3 regions of the Mesorhizobium newzealandense genome follow, and region 3 is predicted to be linked to each of the others. Evidence: predicted binding sites of a transcription regulator. Region 3 holds the regulator's gene; each other region holds the start of a gene.
What was found. Region 3 encodes LexA, which represses DNA repair genes until DNA is damaged. Its sites were predicted from a motif close to TGTTCNNNNTGTGTTCNG; they were not measured.
Positions count from the first base shown of each region.

Region 1: ACFSOZ_RS32745 (DNA recombination protein RmuC) is a predicted target of LexA. The motif match lies at 4,561-4,578, and genes of this name have one in related genera.
Region 2: ACFSOZ_RS30495 (single-stranded DNA-binding protein) is a predicted target of LexA. The motif match lies at 1,816-1,833, and genes of this name have one in related genera.

Region 1 covers NZ_JBHUGZ010000028.1:79,218-88,719, forward strand. Annotated here, with positions in the region: gene sugE (quaternary ammonium compound efflux SMR transporter SugE) at 1-169, opposite strand, end outside; gene ACFSOZ_RS32725 (hypothetical protein) at 376-501, opposite strand; gene ACFSOZ_RS32730 (transglutaminase-like domain-containing protein) at 714-1,523, shown strand; gene ACFSOZ_RS32735 (cation diffusion facilitator family transporter) at 1,668-2,633, shown strand; gene ACFSOZ_RS32740 (GFA family protein) at 2,711-3,115, shown strand; gene ACFSOZ_RS32745 (DNA recombination protein RmuC) at 3,257-4,528, opposite strand; gene def (peptide deformylase) at 4,632-5,162, shown strand; gene fmt (methionyl-tRNA formyltransferase) at 5,168-6,103, shown strand; gene ACFSOZ_RS32760 (GNAT family N-acetyltransferase) at 6,100-6,609, shown strand; gene truA (tRNA pseudouridine(38-40) synthase TruA) at 6,845-7,612, shown strand; gene ACFSOZ_RS32770 (transporter) at 7,582-8,214, opposite strand; gene dapE (succinyl-diaminopimelate desuccinylase) at 8,217-9,410, opposite strand.
Region 2 covers NZ_JBHUGZ010000023.1:166,147-175,648, forward strand. Annotated here, with positions in the region: gene ACFSOZ_RS30475 (ATP-dependent Clp protease proteolytic subunit) at 1-432, opposite strand, end outside; gene ACFSOZ_RS30480 (SRPBCC family protein) at 459-959, opposite strand; gene ACFSOZ_RS30485 (ArsR/SmtB family transcription factor) at 974-1,288, opposite strand; gene ACFSOZ_RS30490 (cupin domain-containing protein) at 1,333-1,722, opposite strand; gene ACFSOZ_RS30495 (single-stranded DNA-binding protein) at 1,934-2,452, shown strand; gene ACFSOZ_RS30500 (DUF2306 domain-containing protein) at 2,476-2,889, shown strand; gene ACFSOZ_RS30505 (OsmC family protein) at 2,938-3,363, shown strand; gene ACFSOZ_RS30510 (MarC family protein) at 3,390-4,019, opposite strand; gene ACFSOZ_RS30515 (VOC family protein) at 4,205-4,582, opposite strand; gene ACFSOZ_RS30520 (hypothetical protein) at 4,615-5,151, opposite strand; gene ACFSOZ_RS30525 (helix-turn-helix transcriptional regulator) at 5,237-6,088, shown strand; gene gyrA (DNA gyrase subunit A) at 6,423-9,221, shown strand; gene ACFSOZ_RS30535 (hypothetical protein) at 9,288-9,440, opposite strand.
Region 3 covers NZ_JBHUGZ010000023.1:275,565-285,066, forward strand. Annotated here, with positions in the region: gene gltX (glutamate--tRNA ligase) at 1-736, opposite strand, end outside; gene ACFSOZ_RS31130 (ComEC/Rec2 family competence protein) at 839-3,301, shown strand; gene lexA (transcriptional repressor LexA) at 3,295-4,032, opposite strand; gene ACFSOZ_RS31140 (GntR family transcriptional regulator) at 4,404-5,141, opposite strand; gene kynU (kynureninase) at 5,302-6,549, shown strand; gene kynA (tryptophan 2,3-dioxygenase) at 6,712-7,548, opposite strand; gene ACFSOZ_RS31155 (AMP-binding protein) at 7,545-9,170, opposite strand; gene ACFSOZ_RS31160 (alpha/beta hydrolase) at 9,482-9,502, shown strand, end outside.

The DNA.
Region 1 (9,502 bases), on a different contig from region 3:
TACCGACTGGCAGCGTCTTCAGCGCCAGGCCGAGCAGGGCGAGGCTGACGATCATCGAGGCGACGGTCAGCACGGTCGGCACCAGTTTCGAGAAACCATCGGTGTATTTGAGGCCGATTGCCCAGCCGATCTCGAACAGGCCGGCAAAGAACAGAAGAATCCACGACATCGACAACGCTCCATCGGAGCATCGGGCCGAATTCGATTTTCGGAATCCGATGCTCAATCAACAATGGCGGGTCGTCCCGGCCGGATTTTCGGGGAAGGAGCGAGGTCGTCCCCGCCACGCCAATATAGGAATTTCGAGCGCTCGATCAACAACGACCGGCAACAACGTCGCCGGTCGCAATCCATCCCGAAGCGGATTGACCAGACCTACTTGTCCTTGAGCTTCATCGCCTTGACCGGCGGCGCCTTCAGGGCCGGCGCCGCTGCGGGCTTCTTGGCGTCCTTTTTCGGCTTGCGGGCTTCCTTGCCTGCCTTCATCGCACCTTTAGCCATGATTCGTTCCTCCTGATGTGGAAAGCGAAGTGAAACAAGAGAAACGTCCGACTGCAAGAGGCCAGCGCCTGTCGACGCCGCCAGTCGGCCGCTTTCAACCGGTTTCTAATTTGCTCGTAAACCATGCCGGTCCGTGCCATGGTTGTCTTCGCACTGCAGCATCAGCCCGGCTTTTCGCCAGGCGATGAACAGGCAGGCCGGTCAGGACGACAATGCGAATCCACATCGGCTGCGAGATGAGCTTCGACTTTCCGCAGGAAACGCCGCTCATCGCGATGCTGAATGTCCACTATTCCCGCGCCTCCGATCTCGAGCGGCCGGACTTTTTGACCACCAATCCGCCGGTGCCTATCGAAAGCTATCGCGACAGTTTCGGCAATTGGTGCAACCGGTTCGTCGCCCCGCCCGGGCGCTTCACCTTCGGCACCGACGCGGTGATCCGCGATCCCGGCACCTTCGAGATTGGCGACCTGATGGCCTGGCAGCACGAGGTGCGCGACCTGCCGGCGGACACGCTCCTGTTTCTGCTGCCCAGCCGTTTTTGCGAGAGCGACCTGCTGGCGAACGAGGCGTGGCGGCTGTTCGGCCACACGCCGCTCGGCATTGCGCGTGTCCAGGCGGTCTGCGATTTCGTCCACAATCATATCGTCTTCAACTACGGCAATGCGCGGCCGACGCGCACCGCGGCGGAAACTTATCGCGAACAGAGTGGCGTGTGCCGCGACTTCGCGCATCTCGCGGTCACCTTCTGCCGGGCGCTCAACATCCCAACGCGCTACTGCACCGGCTACATCAGCGACATTGGCACGCCAAAGCCGTGGTCGAGCATGGATTTCGCTGCCTGGATGGAAGTCTATCTCGGCGGCCGCTGGCATGTCTTCGACCCGCGCAACAATGCGCCGCGCATCGGCCGCATCCTGATCGCCTCCGGCCGTGACGCGGCGGACGTGCCGCTGACCCATATTTTCGGGCCGGGCACGCTTGCAGGTTTCAAGGTGTGGACCGACGAGATCATCGAATAGTCGCCGTCTTCCGCCCGACCCTCTTTAACGACCGACCTCTTTAGCCACCGCCGTTTGAACGAGCCGACAGTTCGCGCGTTGTGATGCCTGTGGAGCTTTGGCGGTCTGGCCGTTAGTCCGGGCGCCTTGAACGGGGAAGACACCATGGCCGGGCATGGCGGCTCAAAAAGGGTGATCTACGCGGCGCTGGCCGGCAATCTCGCCATCGCGCTGACCAAGTTCGCCGCCGCGTTCTTCACCGGCAGTTCGGCGATGCTGTCGGAAGGCGTGCACTCGCTGGTCGATACCGGCAATGGCGGGCTGCTGCTCTACGGCATGCACCGCGCCGCCCGCCCGGCCGACCGGACGCATCCACTCGGTCACGGTCGCGAGCTCTATTTCTGGAGCTTCATCGTCGCCCTTCTGGTCTTCGCGCTGGGCGCCGGGGTGTCCTTCTACGAGGGCGTCGTGCACATCATGGCGCCTGAACCGGTCGCCAACGCTGAGGTGAACTACATCGTTCTCGGCCTGTCGTTCCTGTTCGAGGGCAGCTCCTGGCTGGTGGCGCTGAAGGAGTTCCGCAAGCAAAAGGGCAAGCAGGGCTGGCTGCAGGCCGTGCAATCGAGCAAGGATCCGAGCGTTTACACCGTGCTGTTCGAGGACAGTGCCGCGCTGCTCGGCCTGATCGTCGCCTTCGCCGGCATTCTGGCAGCGGAATTGCTCGAGATGCCGGAACTCGATGGCGCCGCCTCGATCGGCATCGGATTGATCCTGGGCGCGACGGCGATTTTCCTGGCCCGCGAAAGCAAGGGCCTGCTGATCGGCGAGCCGGCCTCACCGGAGGTGCAGAGACAGGTGCTGGCGATCGTCCAGCAGGATCCTGCGGTGCAGAAGGCAAATGGTGTTCTGACCGTCCACATGGGACCGCAAGAGATCGTCGCCGGCCTTAGCATCGAATTCGAGGATCACCTGACGGCGCCCGAGATCGAAGCCTGTGTGGAGCGTATCGAGAAGCAGCTGAAGACAGAGATGCCGGAGATCACGCGGCTGTTCGTCAAGCCGCAGACCACGGGTACCTGGGAACAGCGGCGCAAGCTGATCGAATCCGCATCCGATCCGGTTCTGGACTAGCGCTGCGCCGTTGCCTCACGGCTTTGCCCAGCTAAGAATGAGCCCAGCCAGGACTGGCGAATTTTGGAGGAGCGACGATGAAAATCGACGGCGGCTGCCATTGTGGCGCCATCACCTACGAGGCGGAGATCGACCCGGAAAAGACCTCGATCTGCCACTGCTCGGACTGCCAGAAACTGACCGGCACGGCCTTTCGGGTGACTGTTCCCGCGCCCGAGGATCACTACCGGATCACCAAGGGTACGCCGAAAATCTATATCAAGACCGGGGCGAGCGGCGCCAAGCGCGCCCAGGCCTTTTGCGCCGACTGCGGTTCGCACCTTTATGCCACGTCGGTTGGAGATGGGCCAAAGGTCTACGGAATTCGAACGGGAACCGCGCGGCAACGCGAGGATCTGATCCCGACACAGCAGAAATGGCACCGTTCGGCGCTGCATTGGCTGCCGGAATTTCAGGGCATGACGACCGTGGAGGAGCAGTAGCGCTGCTGCGGCGGTTTAGAGCAGTTCGAGGAAAAGTGTGAAACGGTTTTCCCGGGAAAAGCGCGTAGCGCTTTCCCTGGGGAATTGCGTGAAAACAAAGAGATAGAGCGGTTCTGCGTTTCGCTGATACGATGAACCGATCTAGTCGTCGCCTTCGACAACCCTCAGCCTGAGCTGCCCGGTCTTCGAATCAGCAACGCGGGCACCAGCCTCGACTTTCGCAGCGGGAGGCCGTGGCGTAGCGTCCGGGCCGGCCTCGCCGTCGGGCTGCGCGCCGAACTCCAGCGCCTCGATCTTCTGGCCACGCTTGGTCACCTTCGACGTCGAGACGAGGATGTCGTCGATGTCCTTGGCCGACTGGCCGAAATGAACCTGCAGCTTGCGCACCCGCTCGTCGACACGCGCAACGTCCTCCATCAGCCGGATGACCTCGCCCTGGATCAGATGCGCCTGTTCGCGCATGCGCGCGTCCTTGAGGATGGCCTGGATGACCTGGATCGACAGCATCAGCAGCGACGGCGAGACGATGACGACGCGGGCGCGGTGCGCCTTGTGGACGATGGCCTCGAAATTCTCGTGGATCTCGGCGAACACCGATTCCGACGGCACGAACATGAAGGCGGTGTCCTGCGTCTCGCCCTGGATCAGGTATTTTTCCGATATATCGCGGACATGGATCTCGATGTCGCGGCGGAAGGCCTGCGAGGCGACCTTCTGCAGGTCGGCGCCATCGGCGGCGCGGATGGCGTTCCAGGCTTCGAGCGGAAATTTGGCATCTATGGCAAGCGACGGCGCGCCGTTCGGCATCTTCACCAAACAGTCGGGCCGGCTGCCGTTCGACAGTGTCGCCTGGAATTCGTAGGCGCCATGCGGCAGGCCGTCGGCAACGATCGCCTCCATGCGCGACTGGCCGAAGGCGCCGCGCGTCTGCTTGTTGGAGAGGATCGCCTGCAATTGCACGACCTGGCCGGCAAGCGACTGGATGTTGCCTTGCGCGGTATCGATGATCGCCAGCCGCTCCTGCAATTTGGCCAGGCTCTCATGCGTGGATTTGGTCTGCTCGGTCATGGTCTGGCCGAGGCGGCCGGTCATGGCGTCGAGACGCTGGCCGATCGACTGCGTCAGCTCCGCTTGCCTCGCCCCGAACACTTCTGCGATGGCGCCCATGCGGCCCTGCATCTCGGCCTGGGACTGCAGGATGCCGGCCATCCGCGCCTCGGCGTCGCGGGCATGGTCGGCCGCTTCGGCGGCAGCGACGGCGCGCGCCTTGGCCGATCGCCACAGCGCGATGACCAGCGCCACGAACAGACCAAGAAACAGCAACACGCCGAAAGCCAGCGCATGGCCGAGCGTGATCGTGGAGGCGCCAAGCCGGGCGACAGGCTCCGAAAGGATGGATGTCAGATCATTCATGTGGACAGCATAGCCGATTCGCGCGGCTGACACAGATCAAAGCGTGAACGAGCGCCCGGTGCACCGGTTGACGCTTTTCGCTGGAGGTCTTAGGTGGAACGCCATGCCGATCAAGCCGCTCATCATCCTTCCCGACCCCATCCTGCGCCAGGTTTCCAAGCCGGTGGAGCGCGTCGACGGGCCTTTGCGCAAATTAGCCGACGACATGCTGGCGACCATGTATGACGCGCCCGGCATCGGGCTCGCGGCAATCCAGATCGGCGAGCCAGTGCGCATGCTGGTGATCGATCTGGCCAAGGAAGACGAGACGCCGGCGCCGCATGTCTTCATCAACCCGGAAATCCTGAGCAGCGCCGACACGCGCTCCGTCTACGAGGAAGGCTGCCTGTCAATCCCGGACTACTATGCCGAGGTCGAACGCCCTGCGACTGTCCGGGTCAAATATCTCGACCGTGACGGCAAGCTGCAGGAGACCGAGGCCGAGGGCTTGATGGCGACCTGCCTGCAGCACGAGATCGACCACCTCAATGGTGTCCTGTTCATCGACCACATCTCGAAGCTGAAGCGCGACATGGTGGTGAAGAAGTTCAAGAAGCTCGCCAGGGACAAGGCGCCGGGCAAGATGGTGGGATAGGGGAAATGCCCCTTCGCGTCATCTTCATGGGCACGCCGGAGTTTTCGGTGCCGACATTGCGCGCCATCGCCGAGGCCGGTCATGAGGTTGCCGCCGTCTATACCCAGCCGCCGCGCGCCGCCGGACGGCGCGGGCTGGAGCTGACGCCGTCGCCGGTGCAGCGCGAGGCGGAGCGGCTGGGCATCGAGACGCGTACGCCGGTGTCGCTCAAAGGCGGGGCCGAGCAGGCCGCTTTCCGCGTCCTGCAGGCGGATGTCGCCGTGGTCGTCGCTTATGGCTTGCTGCTGCCGAAGGCGGTTCTGGAGGCACCCCGGCTTGGCTGCATCAACGGCCATGCCTCGCTTCTGCCGCGCTGGCGGGGTGCGGCGCCCATCCAACGCGCGATCATGGCCGGGGACAGCGAAACCGGCATGATGGTGATGCGCATGGAAGAGGGCCTGGACACCGGTCCGGTGGGAATGGTTGAAAAATGCGCCATCGAACCCGATATGACAGCCGGCGATCTGCATGATCGGTTGATGAGTGTCGGTGCTGCACTGATGGTGGAAGCGCTGGAGCGACTGGAAAGGAACACCCTGACATTTACTCGCCAAGCGGTGGACGGGGTGACCTACGCCAAAAAAATCGATAAATCCGAGACGCGCGTGGACTGGACTCGCTCAGCGGGCGCGGTCCACAATACCATCCGCGGCCTGTCGCCCTTTCCCGGTGCCTGGTCCGAGATAGAAATTGGCGGCCGCCTGGAGCGGCTCAAACTGCTTCGCTCGACGCTGTCGCAAGGCGCCGGCGAGTCGGGAGGAATTCTCGATGACCGGCTGACGGTCGCCTGCGGGGCAGGCGCGATCAGTCTGGTCGAAGTTCAACGGGCGGGCGGAAGGCCCGCTGCCGCGTCGGAATTCCTGCGCGGGGCCAAGATCGAAAAAGGAATGAGATTCTCATGAGCATGATGTCGATACGCGCGGCGACGCCGCGAGATCGCGAGGCCATCCGCCTCGTCGAGGAGCACGCTTTCGGCCAGCAGGCGGAGGCCGGACTGGTCGACGCGCTGGTTACCGGCGGCGACGCCGTCACCGAGCTGGTGGCGGAAGAAGACGGCCAGGTGGTCGGCCACATCCTGTTTTCGCGGCTGTTCGTCCAGAGCGGCGGCAAGAACTTTGCGGCTGTGGCGCTCGCGCCACTGGCGGTGGAACCTTCGTTCCATGGCAGCGGCATCGGCGGTGCGCTGATCCGCGAGGCGCATATCCGCCTCAAGGATGCCGGCGAGACGCTGGCGGTTGTGCTGGGCGATCCGGCTTACTACAGCCGTTTCGGCTACAGCCATGAACGCGCCGAAAAGTTCGAGAGCGAGTACCAAGGCGAGGCATTGCAGGCACTGGCCTGGGGCGACGCCCCGGAAGCCGGCAGGCTGGTCTACGCCTCGGCCTTCGGCTCGGCGCTCGCCGCGTAGGCGGCAACAGGCCTAAAGCGCGTCGCGTTTGAACGGATTCCGGCGACGCGCTTTAGGTTTTTGGTTTCATGCATGTCGTTCACGCAAAATCGAGGCCCCCTTTTGCGCGACATGCATTAGAGCCGGATGATTTCAGGTCGAATCGACCTGAAATCTGAATCCGCCTCTACCTCAGAGAGATAGAGCATGATGTCGTCCGAAAGCCGCATCACACTTTTCGGAATCATGCTCTAAAATGCCGCGTTTTCGCCTCGACATCGAATATGACGGCAGCCTGTTTGCCGGCTGGCAGCACCAGGCGGATCAGCCTTCGGTGCAGCAGGCGATCGAGCAGGCGATCGAAAACTTCTGCGGCGAAGAGGTCCGGTTGCGTGCCGCCGGCCGCACCGATGCCGGCGTGCATGCGACCGCCCAGGTGGCGCATGTCGACCTCGTCAAGGCGTGGCAGGGCGACAAGGTGCGTGACGCCGTCAACGCCCATCTGCAGGCGGCCGGCGCGCGCATCGCTGTCCTGAAGGCGACGGTCGTCTTCGACGACTTCGACGCGCGCTTCTCGGCCACCGGCCGCCACTATCTCTACCGCATCCTCAACCGCCGCGCGCCGGCAGCGCTCGACAAGGGCAAGGTATGGTGGGTGCCGAAACGGCTCGACGCCGGCGCCATGCACGAAGCGGCAAAAGTCCTGCTCGGACGGCATGACTTCACCACCTTCCGTTCGACCCAATGCCAGGCCAACAGTCCGGTCAGGACGCTGGAGCGGCTCGATGTGAGCCGGCAGGGCGACCTGATCGAGGTGAAGGCTTCAGCGCGCTCGTTTCTGCACAATCAGGTGCGCTCGATGGTCGGTTCCCTCAAGCGCGTCGGCGAAGGCGGCTGGACCGTCGCCGACCTGAAAGCGGCGCTCGAGGCGCACGACCGCGCCGCCTGCGGCCAGGTGGCGCCGCCTGATGGGCTGTTTCTGGTGGGCGTCGACTATCCGGAGACGAGCCCGGAAAGGCTCTGAGGCCCGACATCGTCCGGTACGGTGATGCCGAGAAGAATCTGCAGTCCGAACAGCACCAATAGCGAGGCGATGAACATGCCGACGAAAACGGCGGTGCCAACCGCGGCACCCTTGCCGATGGTGGCGTTGGTCATGCGCCAGGTCAGCGCCATCGACAGGGCAAACAGCAGTAGCGACACGGCGCTTGATATCTGGCTTGCGGACGACAGGAAAAGCCTGATCAAAGCCGAGGGCAGCATCAGCCAGGCGGTGATGGCCGAAGCCCAGTTGCTGGCAACGACATAGTGGACGAAGCGGCCGCCGATACCGGCGCGCGGCGCGACCAGGGCCAAAGCGATCAGCGGCAGCACCCAGGAACCAATATCGACCGTCGCCAGGCGCACCAGCATGCTGAAGCGCCCGGCGAAGGCGTCGGGATCGCCGATCTCATTGGCGATGCCGACCCAGCCGACGACCAGCGGCGGCGCGGCAACGATGATGGCGAAAAAGGAATTCCAGAAGCCGTCGGCCGACAGGTCGAGCAGGCGCAGGCCATCGGCCTTGCCGAGCATCAGCCGCCAGGCACCGGTCAACGAAGCTTGGGTTTCGTCCGCCGAAAGCATGCTCATCCCTGCCCGAACCAATCTTCGATGAAGCGCTGGTAGATTTGTGTCAGCGTTTCGAGATCGGCAATGGCGACGCGCTCGTCGACCATGTGCATGGTCTTGCCGACCAGCCCGAACTCGACCACCGGGCAATAGTCCTTGATGAAACGCGCATCGGAGGTGCCGCCCGAGGTCGACAGCGTCGGCTCCTTGCCGACCGCCGACTTGATCGAGCCGCGGAGCGTTTCGATCAGCTTGTCGTCGCGGGTCAGGAAGACATGGCTCGGCCGGTCGCGCCAGACGAGGTCATAGTCGACCGGCGTCTTCTTGCCGGTCCGGTACTTCTTGCGTTTGGCCGCCTGATCGAGGCGATTGTGGATTTCCGCCTGGACGGTCTCGGCCGTCCAGGTGTCGTTGAAGCGGATGTTGAAGGTCGCGGTCGCCTTGGCCGCAATGACATTGGTGGCCGGGTTGCCGACATCAATGGAGGTGACCTCCAGATTGGTCGGCTGGAAATCCCTGGTACCCTTGTCGAAAACCGGATGCAGCAAGGCGTCGACCAGGCTCATCAGCCCGCGCACAGGATTATCGGCAAGTTGCGGATAGGCGACATGGCCCTGACGGCCAATGACGGTGATGGCGCCGGACATCGAGCCGCGGCGGCCGATCTTGATCATGTCGCCAAGCGCGTCCGGGTTGGTCGGCTCGCCGACGATCGAGGCATCCCATTTCTCGCCCCTGGAAGCCGCCCATTCAAGCAGCTTGACCGTGCCGTTGATGGCCGGCCCTTCCTCGTCGCCAGTGATCAGCAGCGAGACCGACCCCTTCGGGCCGCCATTCTTTTCGACATGGCGCGCCACGGCGGCGATGAAGCAGGCAATGCCGCCCTTCATGTCGACGGCGCCACGGCCGTACATCTCGCCATTGGCGATTTCGGCGGCGAAGGGCGGATGCGTCCAGGCCGCTTCGTCACCGACCGGCACCACATCGGTATGGCCAGCGAACATCAGATGCGGGCCGTTGCCGGAACGCCTTGCATAGAGGTTCTCGATGTCCGGCGTGCCGTCTTCGGAAAACACCGGCCGATCGACCAGGAAGCCGAGCGGTTTCAGCATCGTCTCCAGCGCGGTCAGCGCGCCGCCTTCGGCGGGCGTCACCGAAGCACAACGGATAAGGGCGGCAAGGTTTTCGGCGGGATCGGTCGGCAGCGTCATGGCAAAAGCGATAATCGAAAGCGGGGGGCCTGTCACGGCCAGACATAAGGGCCAGTGATGGCGCCGACATTATGGTTTTCATGTCGTATAGT
Region 2 (9,502 bases), 110 kb from region 3:
GGCATGGCGCTGGATGTCGGAGGCCTGGCCCTGGAAGCCGCCCAGCGGCTGGTGCAGCAGAATGGTGGCGTTCGGCAGGGAGATGCGACGTCCCGGCGTGCCGGCCATCAGCAGGAACGAGGCCATCGAGGCGGCAAACCCCATGCAAACGGTCGACACTGGGCAGCTGATGTATTGCATGGTGTCGTAGATGGCGAAGCCGCTGGTCACCACGCCGCCGGGCGAGTTGATGTAGAGCGAGATCTCCTTGTCGGGATTGTCCGATTCCAGCGACAGCAGCTGGGCGCAGACCAGCGCCGAGATGTCGTCGTTGATCTCACCGTTGATGAAGACGATGCGCTCGCGCAGCAGCCGCGAGAAAATGTCGAAGGCGCGTTCGCCACGGCTCGATTGCTCGATCACCATCGGCACCAGATTGGCAAGGCCACTCATTGTCTGTCTCCGTAGCTGTTGTTCGCTCAGGCCGCACGCAGCAAAAGGCGAGGCGTGTTCGCGGCGATTGGCTTTCGCGGCCTGTTTGCGCCGAGCGAAAGTCGGCAGCCGGCGCCAGCCATGGCGACGGCGGGCATCGCCGTTCGGGCAAAGCCGCCATGGACGATGCGCAGATGCGTGCCGCCCGAGACGGTGCGGGCGAGCGTGAAGGTGACGGTGCTGTCGAGCGGGTCTTGCCGCGCGGCATCGCCTGGTTGCGGCCGCTCTCGCCAGGAATAGCGCAACAGCCGTTCGGGTTCGGCGTCGAGGATTTCACATTCGATCGCTGCCTCCAGCCCGGCAAAGGCAAAACGGCTGCCTGTCTCAGGCTTGATGTCGTTCGGCATCATCCAGGCGGCGAGCAGCTCCGGCACGGTCAGCGCCCGCCACACCTTTTCCGGCGGTTCCGGCAGGTCACACTCAAACTCGATCGCATCCTCGATCGCATCAGGTGCTGCCTCGGAGTCCGCGTGGCTTTGCTCTGTCATTGATCCCAGGTTCTTCATTGATCCATGTCCTTCAAAACCGCCTTCAGCCTTTCGATGCGCTCCGGCCAGAACGACCGGTAGCGTTCGATCCAGGAAAGCAAGGGGGCAAGCCCCTGCGGATCGGCGCTGTAATAGGCGTTGCGGCCGGCCCGCCGCTCGACCACCAGGCCGGCGCCGCGCAGCACGGCCAGATGCTGCGAAACGGCCGGCTGCGACACCGTCATGCCGCTGCGCAGTTCCGAGACGCTCATCTCGCCAGCGGCGAGCTGCTCAAAGACGGCGCGGCGCGTTGGGTCGGCAAGGGCGCGGAAAATCTCTGCTTCGATCATGGCGAAAGCATAAGTCTATACTTATTGATTTGGCAAGTGCTGTTTTACGAGACTGTCGGAAGCCAGCGCCTCACTACCCCGGCAGGCCCATCAAACGTCGCCTCGAAGATTGGCGACGCAAGCACGGCGTGGATGTGAAGCGTTCCTATTCCGACGTTCTTGAACCCGTGTTTCCTGTTTGCGGGAACAACAAGCGACTGGCCTGATGTCAGGACGCTGTGCTCATCGTCGATCCACATCTCGGCCCTGCCGGCGATAACGGTCAGCACTTCTTCGACGGGATGCCAATGCGTTGGGGCGCCGAGCGTGGGTTCGACCCATTGCTCGAATATGCAAAGTTGCGATGCACCATTGCTGGCCGACACGTGCATACGCGTCTCCACACCTGCTCGCCATTGCTCGCGCTGCTGGTCCTCATGTGCGACGGACTTCATTTGATCGCCCGGACCCATTCCCGATTTCATGGAAATTTCGGACCGGAACACTACATCTTACTGACAAACATTGACAGAACGTCGTCTGCATCATAGAACGAAAAGGGAACAAAAACCTTGTGGGAAAAGCCAGCCATAGCAGGCGGCGATTGTCCGCAGCCTGTAAGGTGCTGCGACCAAAATTTGTTTCGGATGAGCGCGGAGAAATATCATGGCGGGTAGCGTCAACAAGGTCATTCTGGTCGGCAACCTCGGTGCGGACCCGGAAATCCGTCGCCTGAACTCCGGCGAGCCGGTCGTCAATATCCGCATTGCGACGTCGGAAAGCTGGCGCGACAAGAATTCCGGCGAGCGCAAGGAAAAGACCGAGTGGCACAACGTCGTCATCTTCAACGACCAGCTCGCCAAAGTGGCCGAGCAGTATCTGAAGAAGGGGATGAAGGTCTATGTCGAAGGCCAGTTGCAGACGCGCAAATGGCAAGACCAGACCGGTAACGACAAGTACACGACGGAAGTCGTGCTGCAGAAATTCCGCGGCGAGCTGCAGATGCTCGATGCGCGCGGACAGGGCGAGGGCGGTCAGGTCGGCGGCTATGCCGGTGGCGGCAGCAGCCGCGGTTCCGATTTCGGCCAGTCCAGCCCGAGCGAAGGCTTCAATCGTGGCGGCGGCGGTGCCAAGAGCGGCGGCGGCGGTTCGTCGCGCGAGCTGGACGACGAAATTCCGTTCTGAGGAGTCAACACCCGGAGGCGGCAATGTCGCTGCAACCTCTGCTTGCCGCGCCCTCACCGATCCCTTGGCATGCCTTTGCGGCCTTCGCCGCACTGGCGATAGGGGCCACGCAGCTGGCACTGCCGAAGGGAACGCTGCGCCATCGCATCGCGGGTTATGTCTGGGCTGCGCTGATGCTGGTGATCGCCGTCTCGAGTTTCTGGATTCATGACATCCGCCTCATCGGCCCTTTCAGTCCGATCCATCTCCTGTCGATCCTGGTGCTGGTCACTGTGCCGCTGGCAGTGTGGCATGCCCACGATCACCGCGTCGCCAAGCATCGCAAGTCGATGATTGCGCTGTATGTCTTTGCGTTGGTCGGCGCCGGCATCTTCACCCTGTTGCCGGGCAGGGTCATGCATGACGTCGTCTTCGGCGTCGCCCGGGCCGGACCGTGACCCTGTTTGATCCTTGAGGCGGATGGCCCAAGTGGAAGGAAATATCAGGTGAAAGCACGCGTAAAGTGGGTCGAGGAGCGCACCTTCGTCGGCGAATCCGGCAGCGGCCACAAGGTGGTTCTGGGAACCGCGCTTGGGCCGGAAGGCAAGACACCAGGGCCGAGCCCGATGGAACTGGTGTTGATCGGCACTGGCGGCTGTTCGGCCTATGATGTCGTCCATATCCTCGAAAAGGGCCGCGAGGCGGTCGAGGATTGCGTCGTCGAACTCGACGCCGATCGGGCCGAAACCGAGCCCAGGGTGTTCACCCGCATCCACATGCATTTCGTCGTCAAGGGCCGGTCGCTCTCCAGCGACAAGGTCAAACGGGCAATCGACCTTTCGATCGAAAAATATTGTTCCGCCTCCGCGATGCTGGCCAAGACCGCTGCGATTACCCACGATTTCGAGGTCATCGACACGACGGCGAAGTAGGGCCGGCTTCGGCGGCTTGTCGCGCGCTACCCCGCCATCAGTGCCTTGATGCCGTCGGCGACAAACTGCACGGCAAGCGCTGCCAGGATGACGCCGAGCAGCCGGGTCAGGATCGAGCGGCCGGTCTGGCCGAGGATGCGGTCTATGCGCTCCGACAGCACGAACACCAGATAGGTGATGGCGAGGCAGACGAAGATGATGCCGACCAGCGCCGCTTGCGCGGCAAAGCCCTGAAACGAACCGGAGAGCAGCACCGTCGCCGAAATGGCGCCGGGGCCGGCGATCAGCGGGATCGCCAGCGGGAAAGCGGCGATGTTGTGGATCATGTCTTTGGTGATGGCGACGTCGCCGATCTTCTCCTTGCGGTCCTGCCGGCGCTCGAACACCATTTCGAAGGCGATGAAGAACAGCAGGAAGCCACCGGCGACACGGAAAGCCGGCAGCGTGATGCCGAACACCGACAGGATCGAGGCGCCGGCAACGGCAAACAGCGCCATGACCAGGAAGCCGATGATCGAGGCGCGGACGGAAACCTGCTGGCGCTCCTCGCGGTTCATGCCGCGCGTCACGGCGAGGAACAGCGGCGCCAGGCCAGGCGGATCGATGGTCACGAGAATGGTGACGAAGGCGTTGAACAGGCTGTCGAAGCTCGGCATCTCTGACCCCTCCCGCCGGGCCGTGCCCGCACCAGGATATTGGTAGAGCAAAGCCCGGTCGGTGGGAACTGTCAGCGGGACGAAACCGGAGACTTCGGCAACCCTTTGTCTTGACGCAATTCCCTGAGGAAAAGCGCTAAGCGCTTTTCCCGGGAAAACCGTTTCACACTTTTCCTGGAACTGCTTTAGCCGGCAGCGCCGCAATAGGCCTCGATGCGATAGCCGTCCGGATCGACGACAAAGGCGGCATAGTAGTTTTCGCCATAGTCGGCGCGCAGGCCGGGCGCGCCATTGTCGCTGCCGCCTTCGCGCAAGGCTCCGGCATGGAAGGCATCGACGCTGCCCCGCGTCGGTGCGGCAAAGCAGAAATGCAGGCCAGACTTTTCGTCTGATGGCACCGGTCGCGGCGCCTCGTTGACCCACAACGCGACGCCTTGCGCGCCATAACCCAACGAGCCCGGTGACTGGCTGAGACAGGTATAGCCGAGCGGCGTCAGCGCGGCATCGTAGAAGCGCCTGGAAGCGGCGGCGTCGTGAACACCGATCGAGATATGGTCGAACATGGTTTTCTCCATTGTTGCAATGTCTTGTCGCGTCAGATTGTTGCCATTCGGCACGCCAGGAATTCGACTTCCAGCCGCCATGTCGCGCCATTGTCGTGCGAGCGCTCGCCGAGCCAGCGGAAGGAATTCTCGGTGATCCGCGAAAAGCTCCAGCGCACCGAAGTGCCGGTGCCATCGGCGCCCACCTGCACGATGGTGTCGCCTTCGGCGCGGCCGAGCTGGCGGCTGTAATACTGGTTGCGGGGGTCGCTCCAGAAGATGTGCCAGGCATCCGCGGCGGGGTCGTAGAGGCGCAATGTCGTGCCGTAGAACGTCCATTTGCTTAGGGAAGGCGAGGGGCCGGCGTCGCGTGCGGGCAGGATCCACACATCCTGGATCGCCCGGCCTTCCAGCACCCAGCCGAAATGCACCTCGCCACGTCCGGTCAGCACCGTGCCATCCTCGAGATGGCGCGAGGCGTTAAACGTCCAGGCGCCGACGAAGCGGCCGTAAAGGTTCAGTTTTTCGGCAAGGCCGTCGACTGGTCCGAGACTGTGCAAGGCTTCGGCAAACGAGGATTGGTCGAACATGGTTCCGGTCTTTCTTGTCAGGAGACCGGGAGGAGTAGGCAGTGATGGGGTTCTGGGCTTGGGAAAAATTGCTATATTTCGAGTCATGACAGCGACCACGCACACTCTCGCATCCGGGGCCGGCTGGCACGTGGCGGATGTGATCTGCACGGCCAGCGCCGGTGACCGGCCGTTCGAGGAAGCACATCGGGATTTCTGTGTCGCCGCGGTCACCAGCGGCACGTTCCGCTATCGCGCCCAGCAAGGCACGGCGATGCTGGCGCCTGGCGCGCTCCTGCTCGGCAACCCCGGCACGTGCTACGAATGCGGGCACGAGCACGGCAGCGGCGACCGTTGCCTCTCGTTCCATTTCGGGCCGGCCTACATGGAACGCATCGTGGCTGGTGTGCCAGGCGCCAGGAAGCTGGCCTTCGAGGTGCCGCGCCTGCCGCCTTTGCCGGCCTTGGCGTGCTTGCTCGCCGAGGCCGAAACCGCTCGCGAGATGGCCGACATCGACGCCTTCGAGGAACTCGGGCTGCGCATTGCGGGTGCGGTGGCCACAGCCTCTGGCTCCACACCTGTCAAATGCGCGCCAAGCCGTCGCGATCAGAAACGGGTTGCCGAGGCAGTGCGGCGGATCGAACTCGATGCCGACGGACCGATTTCGCTTTCGGCGCTTGCCGATGAGACGGCGACCAGCCCCTATCATTTCCTGCGCATTTTCCGGCAGGTCGCGGGCATGACACCCTACCAGTTCCTGCTCAAGACCCGGCTGCACCGGGCGGCGGTGCGGCTGCGCATGTCAGACGAAGCGGTCTCGGCGATCGCCTTCGACGCCGGCTTCAACGATTTGTCGACGTTCAATCGTCGGTTTCGGCGCGTCATGGGTGAGACGCCGGGCCAGTATCGCTCCCGCCGAGCGGCCGCCCGCAAAGGCTCGCAGCACAAGGTGCGTTGAGATTCGCCATAGGTTCGGGAATGGCGATCGCAGCCAGTGTCACGCCCGCGATCAGATCGCCATTGAGATCCCGGGACCGCCAACCGCTCAACGCTCGCAAAGGCAGCCACGGTGTCCAATTCATCGCGCTCGTGGCTTTCGCTTGGGGAAAACGGTTCATTGCAGGCTTTTGCCCTGTGGTGGCGAAAACCGCCTTGGCCATATCGTCGCAATCAGTGGTATCCATTTGAAATTACCATCAAAAATGGCACTGGAAAAGTGCTGCGGACGTTGGAGTTTCGAGCTTGCTTCCTATATAAGCAGCAAGTGATTCCTGATTAGATTGTGATCCGATTTGACCGACCAAAAGACACCGCGCGGCGCCGACGGCGGCCCCACCGGCATCGAACCGATATCGATCGTCGAGGAGATGCAGCGCTCCTATCTCGATTACGCCATGAGCGTGATCGTCAGCCGTGCGCTGCCGGACGTGCGCGACGGCCTGAAGCCAGTGCATCGCCGCATTCTCTTCGCCTCGCATGAGAGCGGTTACCACTGGAACCGCAAATATGTGAAATCGGCACGCCCGGTCGCCGACGTGATGGGTAAATATCACCCGCATGGCGACGCCTCCATCTATGACGCCTTGGTGCGCATGGCGCAGGACTGGTCGCTGCGCGTGCCGCTGATCGACGGGCAAGGCAATTTCGGCTCGATCGACGGCGATCCGCCGGCGGCGATGCGCTATACGGAATCGCGGCTGACCAAGGTCGCGCACGAACTGCTGGAAGACATCGACAAGGACACCGTCGATTTCCAGGACACCTATGACGCATCCGGCAGCGAGCCCAAGGTTCTGCCGGCACGCTTCCCCAATCTGCTAGTCAACGGCTCCGGCGGCATCGCCGTCGGCATGGCGACCAACATCCCACCGCATAATCTCGGCGAAGTCTGCAACGGCGCGATTGCCATCATCGACAATCCGGCGATCGACCTGCCGGCGCTGATGGAAATCATTCCGGGCCCGGATTTCCCGACCGGCGGCATCGTGCTTGGCCGCTCTGGCATCTACAGCGCCTATTCGACCGGTCGCGGCTCCATCGTCATGCGCGGCAAAGTCAACATCGAGGCGCGCGGCAACGACCGTGAATCGATCATCATCACCGAGGTTCCCTACCAGGTGAACAAGTCGTCGATGATCGAGAAGATGGCCGAACTGGTGCGCGACAAGCGCATCGAGGGCATTTCCGACATCCGCGACGAGAGCGATCGCCAAGGTTACCGCGTCGTCATCGAGCTCAAGCGCGACGCCGTCGCCGACGTCATCCTCAACCAACTTTACCGTTTCACGCCGCTGCAGACCTCCTTCGGCGCCAATATGGTGGCGCTGAATGGCGGCAAGCCGGAACTGCTGACGCTGACCGACATGCTGCGGGCGTTCGTCGCTTTCCGCGAGGAAGTGATCACAAGGCGGACGAAATTCCTGCTGCGCAAGGCGCGCGACCGCGCCCATGTGCTGGTCGGTCTCGCTATCGCCGTCGCCAACATCGATGAAGTGATCAAGCTGATCCGCACCGCGCCGGATCCGCAGACGGCGCGCGAGCAGTTGATGGAACGGCGCTGGCCGTCCGGCGACGTCGAATCGCTGATCCTGTTGATCGACGATCCGCGCCATCGCATCAACGCGGACGGCACCTACAACCTCTCCGAGGAGCAGGCGCGCGCCATCCTCGAGCTGCGCCTGCAGCGCCTGACGGCGCTTGGCCGCGACGAGATCGCCGACGAATTGAACACGATCGGCGCCGAAATCATTGATTATCTGGACATTTTGTCGTCCCGCGCGCGCGTCCAGCAGATCGTCAAGGACGAACTCGCCGCCGTGCGCGACGAGTTCGGCACGCCTCGCCGCACCGAGCTCACGGACGGTGGCGCGGACATGGAAGACGAGGATCTGATCCAGCGCGAGGACATGGTCGTGACGGTGAGCCATTCCGGCTACATCAAGCGCGTGCCGCTGTCGCTCTACCGGGCGCAGCGCCGCGGCGGCAAGGGCCGCTCCGGCATGTCGACCAAGGAAGAGGATTTCGTCACCCGGCTGTTTGTGGCCAACACCCACACGCCGGTGCTGTTCTTCTCCTCGCGTGGCATCGTCTACAAGGAGAAGGTCTGGCGGCTGCCGATCGGAAACCCGCAGTCGCGCGGCAAGGCGCTGATCAACATGCTGCCGCTGGAGCAGGGCGAGCGTATTACCACCATCATGCCGCTGCCCGAGGACGAGACCAGTTGGGGCGAGCTCGACGTGATGTTCGCCACCACGCGCGGCACCGTGCGCCGCAACAAGCTTTCCGACTTCGTCCAGGTCAACCGCAACGGCAAGATCGCCATGAAGCTGGAGGAGGAGGGCGACGAGATCCTCGGCGTCGAGACCTGCACCGACAATGGCGACGTGCTCCTGACCGCCAGTTCCGGCCAGTGCATCCGCTTTTCAGTCGGCGACGTGCGCGTCTTCCAGAGCCGCAACTCGGTCGGCGTGCGTGGCATTGCCATGGCCGAGACAGACCGGGTGATTTCCATGGCGGTGATCGAGAATGTCGATGCGCCGCCGGCCGAGCGCGCCGCCTATCTGAAGCGGGCGGCGGCCGAACGGCGCCTTGCCGCCGGCATCGCCGCCGGCGAAGAGGAAGAGATCGCGCTGACCAACGAAGAGGTCGGCGAGGAGACGGAGCTTTCCGACGAACGCTACGAGTTCCTCAAGCAGCACGAACAGTACGTGCTGACGGTGACCGAGTATGGCTATGGCAAGCGCTCGTCGTCCTATGATTTCCGGCTGACCGGACGCGGCGGTAAGGGCATCCGTGCCACCGACGTGTCGAAGGTGGCCGAGATCGGCAGGCTGGTGGCGACCTTCCCGGTCGGCAATGACGACCAGATCATGCTGGTGTCGGATGGTGGCACCGTCATCCGGGTGCCGGTCAACGGTATCCGCTTCGCCAGCCGCGCCACCAAGGGCGTGACCATCTTCAATACGGCTGAAGGCGAAAAGGTGGTTTCGGTCGAGCGGATTTCCGAACCGCAGGCGGACGAGGAAATCGAAGACAGCGCCGGTGCCGAGATCGATCCGGCGGCGGATGCCGGCCCGGATGGTGCTGAGTAGGTCCGGCACCACGTTGACATAGCAACGCCGGCCCATCGGCCGGCGCGGCAGCACGCTCAGGCAATCTTAGTAGTGGCGATACGGCTTGCGGGGGCCGAAGCCTTCGAAGCGTTTGGTGTTGGCCCTGACGCGGACGCGTTCAGCTTCCTGATGCAGCCCGAATACAGTGGCGATCAGCATGGCGACGGTCATTGCGGTGGCGAGCATGTAGATCAGCATGTGCGTGTTCTCCTGCGCCTAACAACGGATAGATGGGAATTTGGTTTCATCTTATTAAGGTG
Region 3 (9,502 bases):
CGTGCCGCTTCGACAGCTTGGCGCCATCGGCGCCGTGGATCAGCGGGATATGCGACATCGACGGCACGTCCCAGTCCATGGCGTTGTAGATCACCGTCTGGCGGGCGGCGTTGGTCAGGTGGTCGTCACCACGAATGATATGGGTGACGCCCATGTCGTGATCGTCGACGACGACGGCATGCATGTAGGTCGGGTTGCCATCCGAACGCAGGATGATGAAGTCGTCGAGATCCTTGTTGGGAAAGCGCACCTCGCCCTGGACACGGTCGTGCACCACCGTCTCGCCCTCGGTCGGCGCCTTGATGCGGATTGCGCCCTTGGCGCCTGCGGGCGCCTCGGACGGGTCGCGGTCACGCCAGCGGCCGTCATAGCGGGGCGGCAGCCCCTTGGCCCGTGCTGCCTCACGCATCGCCTCCAACTCGGCCGGCGTCGCGTAGCAGTAGTAGGCCTTGCCCATGCGCACGAGCTCCTCGGCCACCTCACGGTGGCGCGGCGCACGCTCGAACTGCGACACCGGCTCGCCGTCCCAGGTCAACCCGAGCCAGGAAAGCCCATCGAGAATGGCCGCGGTGGCAGAATCTGTCGAACGCTCACGATCGGTGTCCTCGATGCGCAGCAGCATCGTGCCATCGGTGTGCTTTGCATACAGCCAGTTGAACAGCGCCGTGCGCGCGCCGCCGATGTGCAGGTAGCCGGTGGGCGAGGGGGCAAAACGGGTGACGACCTTGTCGGACATGGAACTCTCGGAAACCATCTGAAGCGGGATGCGGTTGCGCGGACTTTCGCGCGGTCGGCGTTCATGTAGCATAGGGTGTCGAGGGTGCAAGGGGCAGACCCGATGGCTGGACGAGGCCGGGGCTCGGATCAGGGCGAGGACGCTGCTATCGGCGTCAGCGAACGGTCGCTGTTTGCGCCGCCGCAGCCGGCTTCGTTGCCGCCGCCATCACCGCTCGTGCCGGGCACCGGCAACCTGCCATTGCAAGCCGATATCCCGGTCGCTGTTCCAGTTGCCGAAGTCGGCAGAATCGTGCGCGTGCGCCGGCAAATCGGCCCGATATCACTGCCTCGCCTGCGCCACAGCCTAGCCACGGCAGCGGGTCTGGAGCTCGACCGAGGCGTGGCCTTTCTGCTGGTGCCGGTCTGCCTGGCAATCGGGGCGATCGGCTATTTTTCGCTGGCGGCGGAGCCTGACTTTCCAAAGCCTGTCGCGGTCGTTGCGCTGACGGCGCTCTGTGCGCTTGTCTCGCGTTCCTGGCCGAAAACCCATCTGTGCTTCATGGCAGCATTGTTGTGTGCGCTGGGCTTGCTCGTCGCAAAGGTCGAGACATGGCGGGCGGGAACGCAGATTCTGGGCTCGGAAATCTCGACGCAACTGACGGGGCGGGTGGTCTCGCTCGACCGGATGGAGAGCGGCCGCATTCGGCTGACCATCGACGTGACGTCGACCGCCCGGCCGAAATTGCGCTATGCGCCGGAGCGGGTTCGGCTTTCGGCGCGAAAGATCCCGGCAGAGATGACCGCCGGCTCCCTCATCACCGGCTACGCCAAGCTGTTGCCGCCGACAGGCCCGGTGCGGCCGGACAGCTACGACTTCTCCTTCGACAGCTACTTCGCCGGCATCGGCGGCAGCGGGTTCTTTCTCGGCAATCCAAAGATGGCCGCCACCGATGACAACGAAATGCCGCTGTCGGCCCGCCTTTTCTCGGGGATAGAAAATGCCCGCGAAGCCATCGCCGACCATATCAGGGGCAGTGTCGGTGGTGCCGAGGGCGAGATCGCCGCGGCGCTGATCGTCGGCGTGCGCGCCGGCATTCCCGATGACATCAACGAAGCGATGCGGCGTACCGGCATTTACCACATCATCTCCATTTCCGGTCTGCACATGGCGCTGGTCGCCGGCACAATCATGGGCTTGCTGCGTGGCGCCTTCGCCCTGTTTCCGGACTTTTCCGCGCGTCGGCGGGTGAAGAAATACGCGGCCGCCGCGGCACTTTTCTCGATCGCCGCCTATCTAGTCATCTCGGGCGTCGTCGTTGCCGCGGAGCGCAGCTTCATCATGCTGGCGGTGATGCTGATTGCCGTGCTGTTCGATCGGGCGGCGCTGACCATGCGCAATCTGGCGATCTCGGCGATCGCCGTCATTGTGGTGTCGCCGCATGAGGTGGTCGGCCCGAGCTTCCAGATGTCGTTCGCGGCGACGGCTGCGCTGGTCGGCGCCTATGCCGGCTGGTCGGATCATCGAGCGGGAAAAACGAGACCTCCGCCACCACGGCGATCGCTGCCTGGCTTTCTCACGCAAAAATTCCTGCTGGCGGCTGGTGGCCTTGCCATGACCTCCATCATCGCCGGCGGCGCGACTGCACTGTTTGCCATCTGGCATTTTCAGCGGGTGTCGCCGCTCAGCCTGTTCGCCAATCTGGCCATCATGCCGATCGTGTCACTGGTAGTCATGCCCTTCGCCGTCCTCAGCGCGCTGGCGATGCCGTTCGGTGCCGACGGCCCCTTTCTTTATGTGATGGGCAAGGGCCTGACGGCGATGATCGCCATGTCCGGATGGATTTCCGAGCGCTCGCCGGTCGACGCCGTCGGGTTGATTTCGCAGCAGTCTGTCCTGCTGGTGGCGATTGCCTTGGTCATTGCAACCATGGCGACGACATGGCTGCGGCTCGCAGCCCTTCCCTTCGCGCTTGCCGGCCTGTTGACCGTCTCGGATACGCGCGCACCGGACGTGCTGATCTCGGAGGACGCCAGGCTGGTCGCGTTGCCGATCGGGGGCGGCGAGCTCGCCGTCAGCCGCGCACGTCCGAACGAATTCACGGTCGACAACTGGAAACGCGCTCTGACATCCGAAACCATCGTCGTGCCGGAGGTGTTCAACAACGGCGACGGGCAATTCGACATAGCGGATGCCGCTGGAATACCGCCCGGAGCGCCTTTCTACTGCGCATCAGGCGTTTGTCTCGCCAAGCATCCGTCCGGTGCGATCATCGCGCATGTCGAAGATCGAAAAGACGCCTGGAAAGCCTGCGGCTTCGCTGACCTGATTGTCATCAATGACGCGACGGCCTATGACCCCTGTCACAATCCCCTGGTGCTCGTCATCACCAAACGGCAACTGGCCCGCAAGGGCAGCGCCGCCGTCTTCTTCGATCGAGAGTCGGCGACCACGCCGGCAACGGTCAGCTTCGCGGTGGACAGGCCATACCGGCCCTGGCACACGCAACGCAAATTCTCGCGCGAGGCGAGGGGCCTGCCGCCCTTTCGCAAACCCGAAAAGCCGGTTGCAAGCCCTGCTCAGTAGCGCCTGATCAGGCCCACGAGCTTGCCTTGCACCTTGACCCTGTCCGGTCCAAAAATGCGGGTTTCATAGGCCGGGTTGGCGGCTTCGAGAGCAATCGAGGCGCCCTTGCGGCGGAACCGCTTCAGCGTCGCTTCCTCTTCATCCACCAGCGCCACGATGATCTCGCCCGGGCTCGCTGTGTCGGCGTTACGGATGATGACGGTGTCGCCGTCGAAGATGCCGGCCTCGATCATCGAATCGCCCTTGACCTCCAGGGCGTAGTGCTCGCCACCCATGATCATGTCCGGCGGCACCGAGATCGAATGCGTCTGGTGCTGGATGGCGTCGATCGGCACGCCGGCGGCAATGCGGCCCATCACCGGTATCGACACGGCGGAGACCACGTCGTCGTCATTGCCGGCAGAAGGCATCCGCGAAGGCGACGGCTTGATTTGCCGACCAAGTCCGCCTTGCCCAAGACTGCCCTGAATGACGCTTGGTGAGAACTTTTTTGCCGCGTTGAGGCCAGGCGCGATCGAGTCCGGCAGCCGCAGCACTTCCAGCGCGCGCGCCCGGTTGGGCAGTCGGCGAATGAAGCCGCGCTCCTCCAGCGCCGTGATCAGCCGGTGGATGCCGGATTTGGAGGCAAGGTCGAGCGCTTCCTTCATCTCATCGAAGGATGGCGGAATACCGCTCTCCTTGAGGCGTTCATGGATGAACATCAGCAGTTCATGTTGTTTGCGCGTCAGCATGGCAGCCCCCAGGTTACCTGAAATCGGAATCGGAAAAACAAACCCAGAACAAACACTATCTGTTCCAGTTGTGTTCCGCAACCGTTTAAAGTTTAATGAATTTGTTAAGACGGCTGAAATCATCTGCCGCGCGGCAGCGTGCGGCGTTCGACGCTTGTCTGCCACCGCCACAGCCTTGGTTCGATTGAAAATGTTATGGTTAATGGCTTGTGGCCCACCCTGTATCGGGCTTGGCATCCGTTACAGATGAAGCTTGACGAGAGGGCTTTGTTCACGTCACCGATGGTTGGCCTGCCGTGAACGAAACGAAGCCAAAATGCCAACTTCGCCGGAGAAATTGACGAAGTCGGCTTTGGCTTGTTCCTGTTGCATTACCGCTTGTTTGTGCTGCGGTCGCAGGCATGGACATAGACATGCAACGTGTAGTCGATGTGGGCAATCATCAGGGTTTTCGCGCGCTCGATGTTGCGATCGAGCGCCGCTTCCATGAGCGCGGTGTGATGTTCGATCGCGACAGCCTGGCGCAACGCCGTCACGGCCTCCTCATAACCGTGCTGCAGACCGGCGACCGCCCGCAGGGTTGGTGCAAGGCCTAGAAAACGGTGATGGCGACGCAACTGATCCGCGATCGTGGAATGGAAGGTCAGCAGCCATGGGGATGTTGCCGCGCCGAGCAGTGCCGCGTGGAAAGCCTCGTGTTTTTCATCCCATTCGTCGACCACGCCGTCGGACGGGTCGTCGACCGCTGTCTTGCAGCGCGACAGCCGGTAATGGGCGGCGACAACGGCGTCCTCCCATTCACGGCCGCCTTTCTCGATCGATTCCTGGAGCAGCGGCAGTTCGACCACCAGCCTCGCGCGTGACAGATCTTCCAGCTCGACGCGCGAGACTGGTGCGACGGCAAAGCCGCGATTGCTGATGGCGGTCACCAGGCGCTCGGCCTCCAACCGCGACAGCGCCTCGCGTAACGGGGTCCAGCCAATGCCGTAGCTATTGCGCAACCCGCTGAGCTTGAGCGGCGCGCCGGGCTTCAGACGGGTCGTGAGGATATCGCGACGCAACAGCCTGTAGGCTGCTTCCGTCTTCGAGAAGTGCTCGTCGTCCAGCATCGCCGTCCATCCATACTATCTGGGCGATGATTATATATGAAATTCTTTCATTCCGTAAATTATATATAATGTTTGACAGCAACCAAGAGACTGCCCATGATCGGCCAACCGTTTCACCTGATGCTCATCCGAGCACGCTCATGCGCGGGGATAGTCGATCATGAATGCCACTCTCGATCTCGCTGCAATCGCGGCGATGGATGCCGCGGATCCGCTGCGTGCCATGCGCGATCGTTTCGTCTTGCCGGAAGGGGTGATCTACCTCGACGGCAATTCGCTTGGCGCGGCTTCACCCGCCGTCTTCGAAGAGATCCAGAAGGCCGCGACGCAGGAATGGGCGCAGGATCTCATCCGTGCCTGGAACACCGCCGGCTGGTTCGACATGCCGGTCGAGCTCGGCGACCAACTCGGACGCCTGATTGGTGCCGCAGCCGGCCAGACGGTGGTCTGCGATACAACCTCGATCAACATCTACAAGGTCTTGCATGCGGCACTCACAATGCGGCCGGACCGGTCGGTCATCGTCGCCGAGGGCGACAGTTTTCCAACCGACCTCTATATGGCCGAAGGCGTTGCTTCGACGCGACCAGGTACCGTGCTGCGGCTTGAGGGAGTCGACGCGCCTGATATTGAGGAGCTGATCGATGAACGCGTCGCCGTCATCCTGGTCAACCACGTCAACTACAAATCCGGTCAGTTGCGCGACATGGCGGCGCTGACCCGCAGGGCCCATCAGGCCGGTGCGCTGATCGTCTGGGACCTCTGCCACACCGCCGGAGCGCTGCCGGTCGAGCTTGACGGTGCCAATGCCGATTTCGCCATTGGCTGCACCTACAAGTACCTCAATGGCGGCCCGGGCTCACCGGCCTTCATCTATGCCGCAAGGCGCCACCATGGAGATGTCCATCAGCCGCTCAGCGGCTGGTGGGGGCATGCGCGGCCGTTCGCCTTCGAACAGGCCTATGCGGCCGGCACCGGCATCCGCCGCTTCCTGTGCGGCACGCAGCCGGTGTTGTCGATGCGGGCGCTCAAGGGCGCGTTGGACCTCTGGAACGATGTCGACATGGCGGTGGTGCGCAAGAAGAGCATCGCACTGACCGACCTGTTCATCCAGCTCGTCGAAGCGAAATGCGGCGCCTATGGCCTCGAGCTCGAAAGCCCGCGCAACGGCGATGAGCGCGGCAGCCAGGTTTCGTTCATCCACCCGCATGGCTACCAGGTGATGCGGGCCTTGATCGAGCGCGGCGTGATCGGCGATTTCCGCGCGCCGTCGACCATCCGCTTCGGCTTCACGCCGCTCTATGTCGGCTACAGGGATGTCTGGCAGGCGGTCGAGGTGCTGGAAGACATTCTGCGCACCGGCGCCTGGCGGGACGCGCGGTTCGCGGTCAAGACGGCAGTCACTTGAGGTGTGTTGATATTCAGGTGATGCCGGCCTGCAAACGACGGCTTTCTGCGCTTCTGGTGCTCACGGACCCGAATGTTCCGCCCGGTTCTCGAAAACCGTCGTTTTCGGCTCGGCCTGACCTGAATCGCATTACTCCTTGGTGCGTAAAAGTGCGCACAATAGTCAGAGCCGGGTGCGGACCGTCCAGAGCTCTGGAAACAGGACGACCTCGAGCATCTTCTTCAAGTAGGACGCACCCGACGTGCCGCCGGTGCCGCGCTTGAGGCCGATGATGCGCTCGACCGTGGTGACGTGGTTGAAGCGCCAGCGGCGGAAATAATCCTCGAAGTCGACCAGCTTCTCGGCCAGTTCGTAGAACATCCAGTAGCGTTGCGGGTCACGATAAACGGTCTGCCAGGCAACCAGGACCTCTTCATTCTCGGCGCGCGTCTCACGCCAGTCGGTGCGCCTGGCGTCGGCGCCGATATCGAATCCGTTGCGCGCCAGCAGCAGCAGCGCTTCGTCGTAGAGCGACGGCTCGGCCAGGATCGTCTCCAGCTTCTGGCTGAGGTCCGGCCGGTGCTTGTGCGGGCCGAGCATGGCGAGGTTGCGGTTACCGGCCATGAACTCGATGGCGCGATATTGCCAGGATTGGAAACCCGAGGATTGGCCGAGCGCGTCGCGGAACTCGGTGTATTCGCTAGGCGTCATCGTCCGCAGCACGTCCCAGGCGTTGTTCAACTGTTCGAAAATGCGGGCGACGCGCGACAGCATCTTGAAGCTCGGCTCGAGGCGGTCGGCGCGGATGGAACGGATCGCGGCACCGATCTCGTGCAGAGCGAGCTTCATCCAGAGCTCGGAGGTCTGATGCTGGATGATGAACAGCATCTCATCATGCGCCGACGACAGCGGCGTCTGTGCCTCCAGCACTTTCTCCAGGTGCAGATAGTCGCTGTAGGACATGCGCTCCTTGAACGACATCTGTGCGCCTTCGGAAGCCGGATCGTATGGTTCGCTCAATTGATTTTCTCCGTGCGCAGCCGGAAGCGCTGGATCTTGCCGGTCTGCGTCTTGGGCAACGCAGCGATGAACTTCACCGATCGCGGATATTTGTAGGGCGCGATCGTCGCCTTGACGTGGTCCTGCAGGCGCTTGGTGGTCAACGCGTCAGGTGCCACGCCTTGCACCAGCACGACATGCGCCTCGACGATCTGTCCGCGTTCGGCGTCTTGGGCGCCGATCACCGCGCATTCGGCGACATCCGGATGCGCCAGCAGCGCCGCCTCGACCTCGGGGCCGGCGATGTTGTAGCCGGCGCTGACGATCATGTCGTCGGAGCGGGCGGCGAAATGGAAGAAGCCGTCCTCGTCCTGCGTGAAGGTGTCGCCGGTGAGGTTCCAGCCGTCGCGAACGTATTCCGTCTGCCTGTTATCGGCCATGTAGCGGCAGCCGGTCGGGCCGCGCACCGCCAGCCTGCCGGTCGTGCCGCGCGGCACCTCGCGCATCTCATCATCGACGATGCGCGCCTCATAGCCGCCCACCGGCTTGCCGGTCGACGCGGGCTTCATGTCGCCAAAACGGTTGGAGATGAAGATGTGCAGCATTTCGGTGGCGCCGATACCGTCTAGGATCGGCTTGCCGGTCTTTTGCGTCCACTCTTCGAAAACCGGAGCGGGCAAGGTTTCGCCGGCCGAAACGGCGACGCGTAGCGATGACAGGTCGGCACCCTCGTCCATGGCCTTCAGCATCGCGCGATAGGCGGTCGGCGCGGTGAAGGAGATGGTCGCTTTGTAGGTCTCGATGATGTGGATCATGTTGGGCGGCGTCGCCTGTTCGAGCAGCGTCGCCGCCGCACCGAAGCGCAGCGGGAAGATGGCGAGACCACCAAGGCCGAAGGTGAAGGCCAGCGGCGGCGAGCCGACAAAGATGTCGTCCGGCGTCACCTGTAGGATTTCGCGGGCGTAGGCGTCGGCGATGGTCAAGAGGTCGCGGTGGAAATGCATCGTCGCCTTCGGCACGCCTGTCGTTCCCGAGGTGAAGCCGAGCAGCGCGACGTCGTCGCGGCCGGTGTTGACGGCGCTGAAAACAACCGACTTGTCGAGAGCCGCGCGATCGAGTTCGGCATCATGGTTGGCGGTGCCGTCGAAGCCGATAACCTGCTTGAGGAACGCGCTGTCCTTGGCGCAAGCGGTCATCTCGTCCATCAGCCTGGTGTCGCAGAGCGCGATTGTGATTTCCGCCTTGTCGACGATCTTGGCAAGCTCGCCGGCGCGCAGCATCGGCATGGTGTTGACGACCACGGCGCCGACCTTGGTGGCAGCCAGCCAGCAAGCGACCATGGCGGGGTTGTTGGCCGAGCGGATCAGCACCCGGTTGCCCGGCTTCACGCCATAATTCTCGACCAGCGCATGGGCCAGCCTGTTCGTCCAATCGGACAGTTCCTTGTAGGTGCGGCGGCGGCCATTGCCGATCAGCGCGGTATGGTCACCCAGGCCCATCTCGACCAGCCTGTCGGTTAGTTCGACGCCGGCATTGAGACGTTCAGGATAGTCGAAACCGTCGAGCAGGAAGTCCGGCCATTGCTCGGGCGGCGGCAGGTGATCGCGCGTGAACGTGTCGATATGCGCTGAAGGCCCAAGCATGTCGCCGCTATCCTGTCTGCTGCCTGGCCAGTGCACGAGGCTTCTGGCTGGTGTGGTGGATTTGAAATTCCTGCTTTTGGAGGAGGCTCCATGCCGCCGGTCGCACCTCGCTCGACGTCACCCGAAAGGGCGGACATCCGCAGGTTTTGGGCAGCACGGCAGACCTCCCATTGTCCGCTGTTCGTCAGGGCAGGATCGCACCAGTCGAAATTTGTTTCAAGCCTAAAATATTTTTCTTCTGGAGCATTGACGCATGCCGTGGCGGTGGCCATTGCTAGCGGAGAAACGTTGCCGTTTTGGGGAGGGCGCGGATGCTCAAACGTCACATTGCC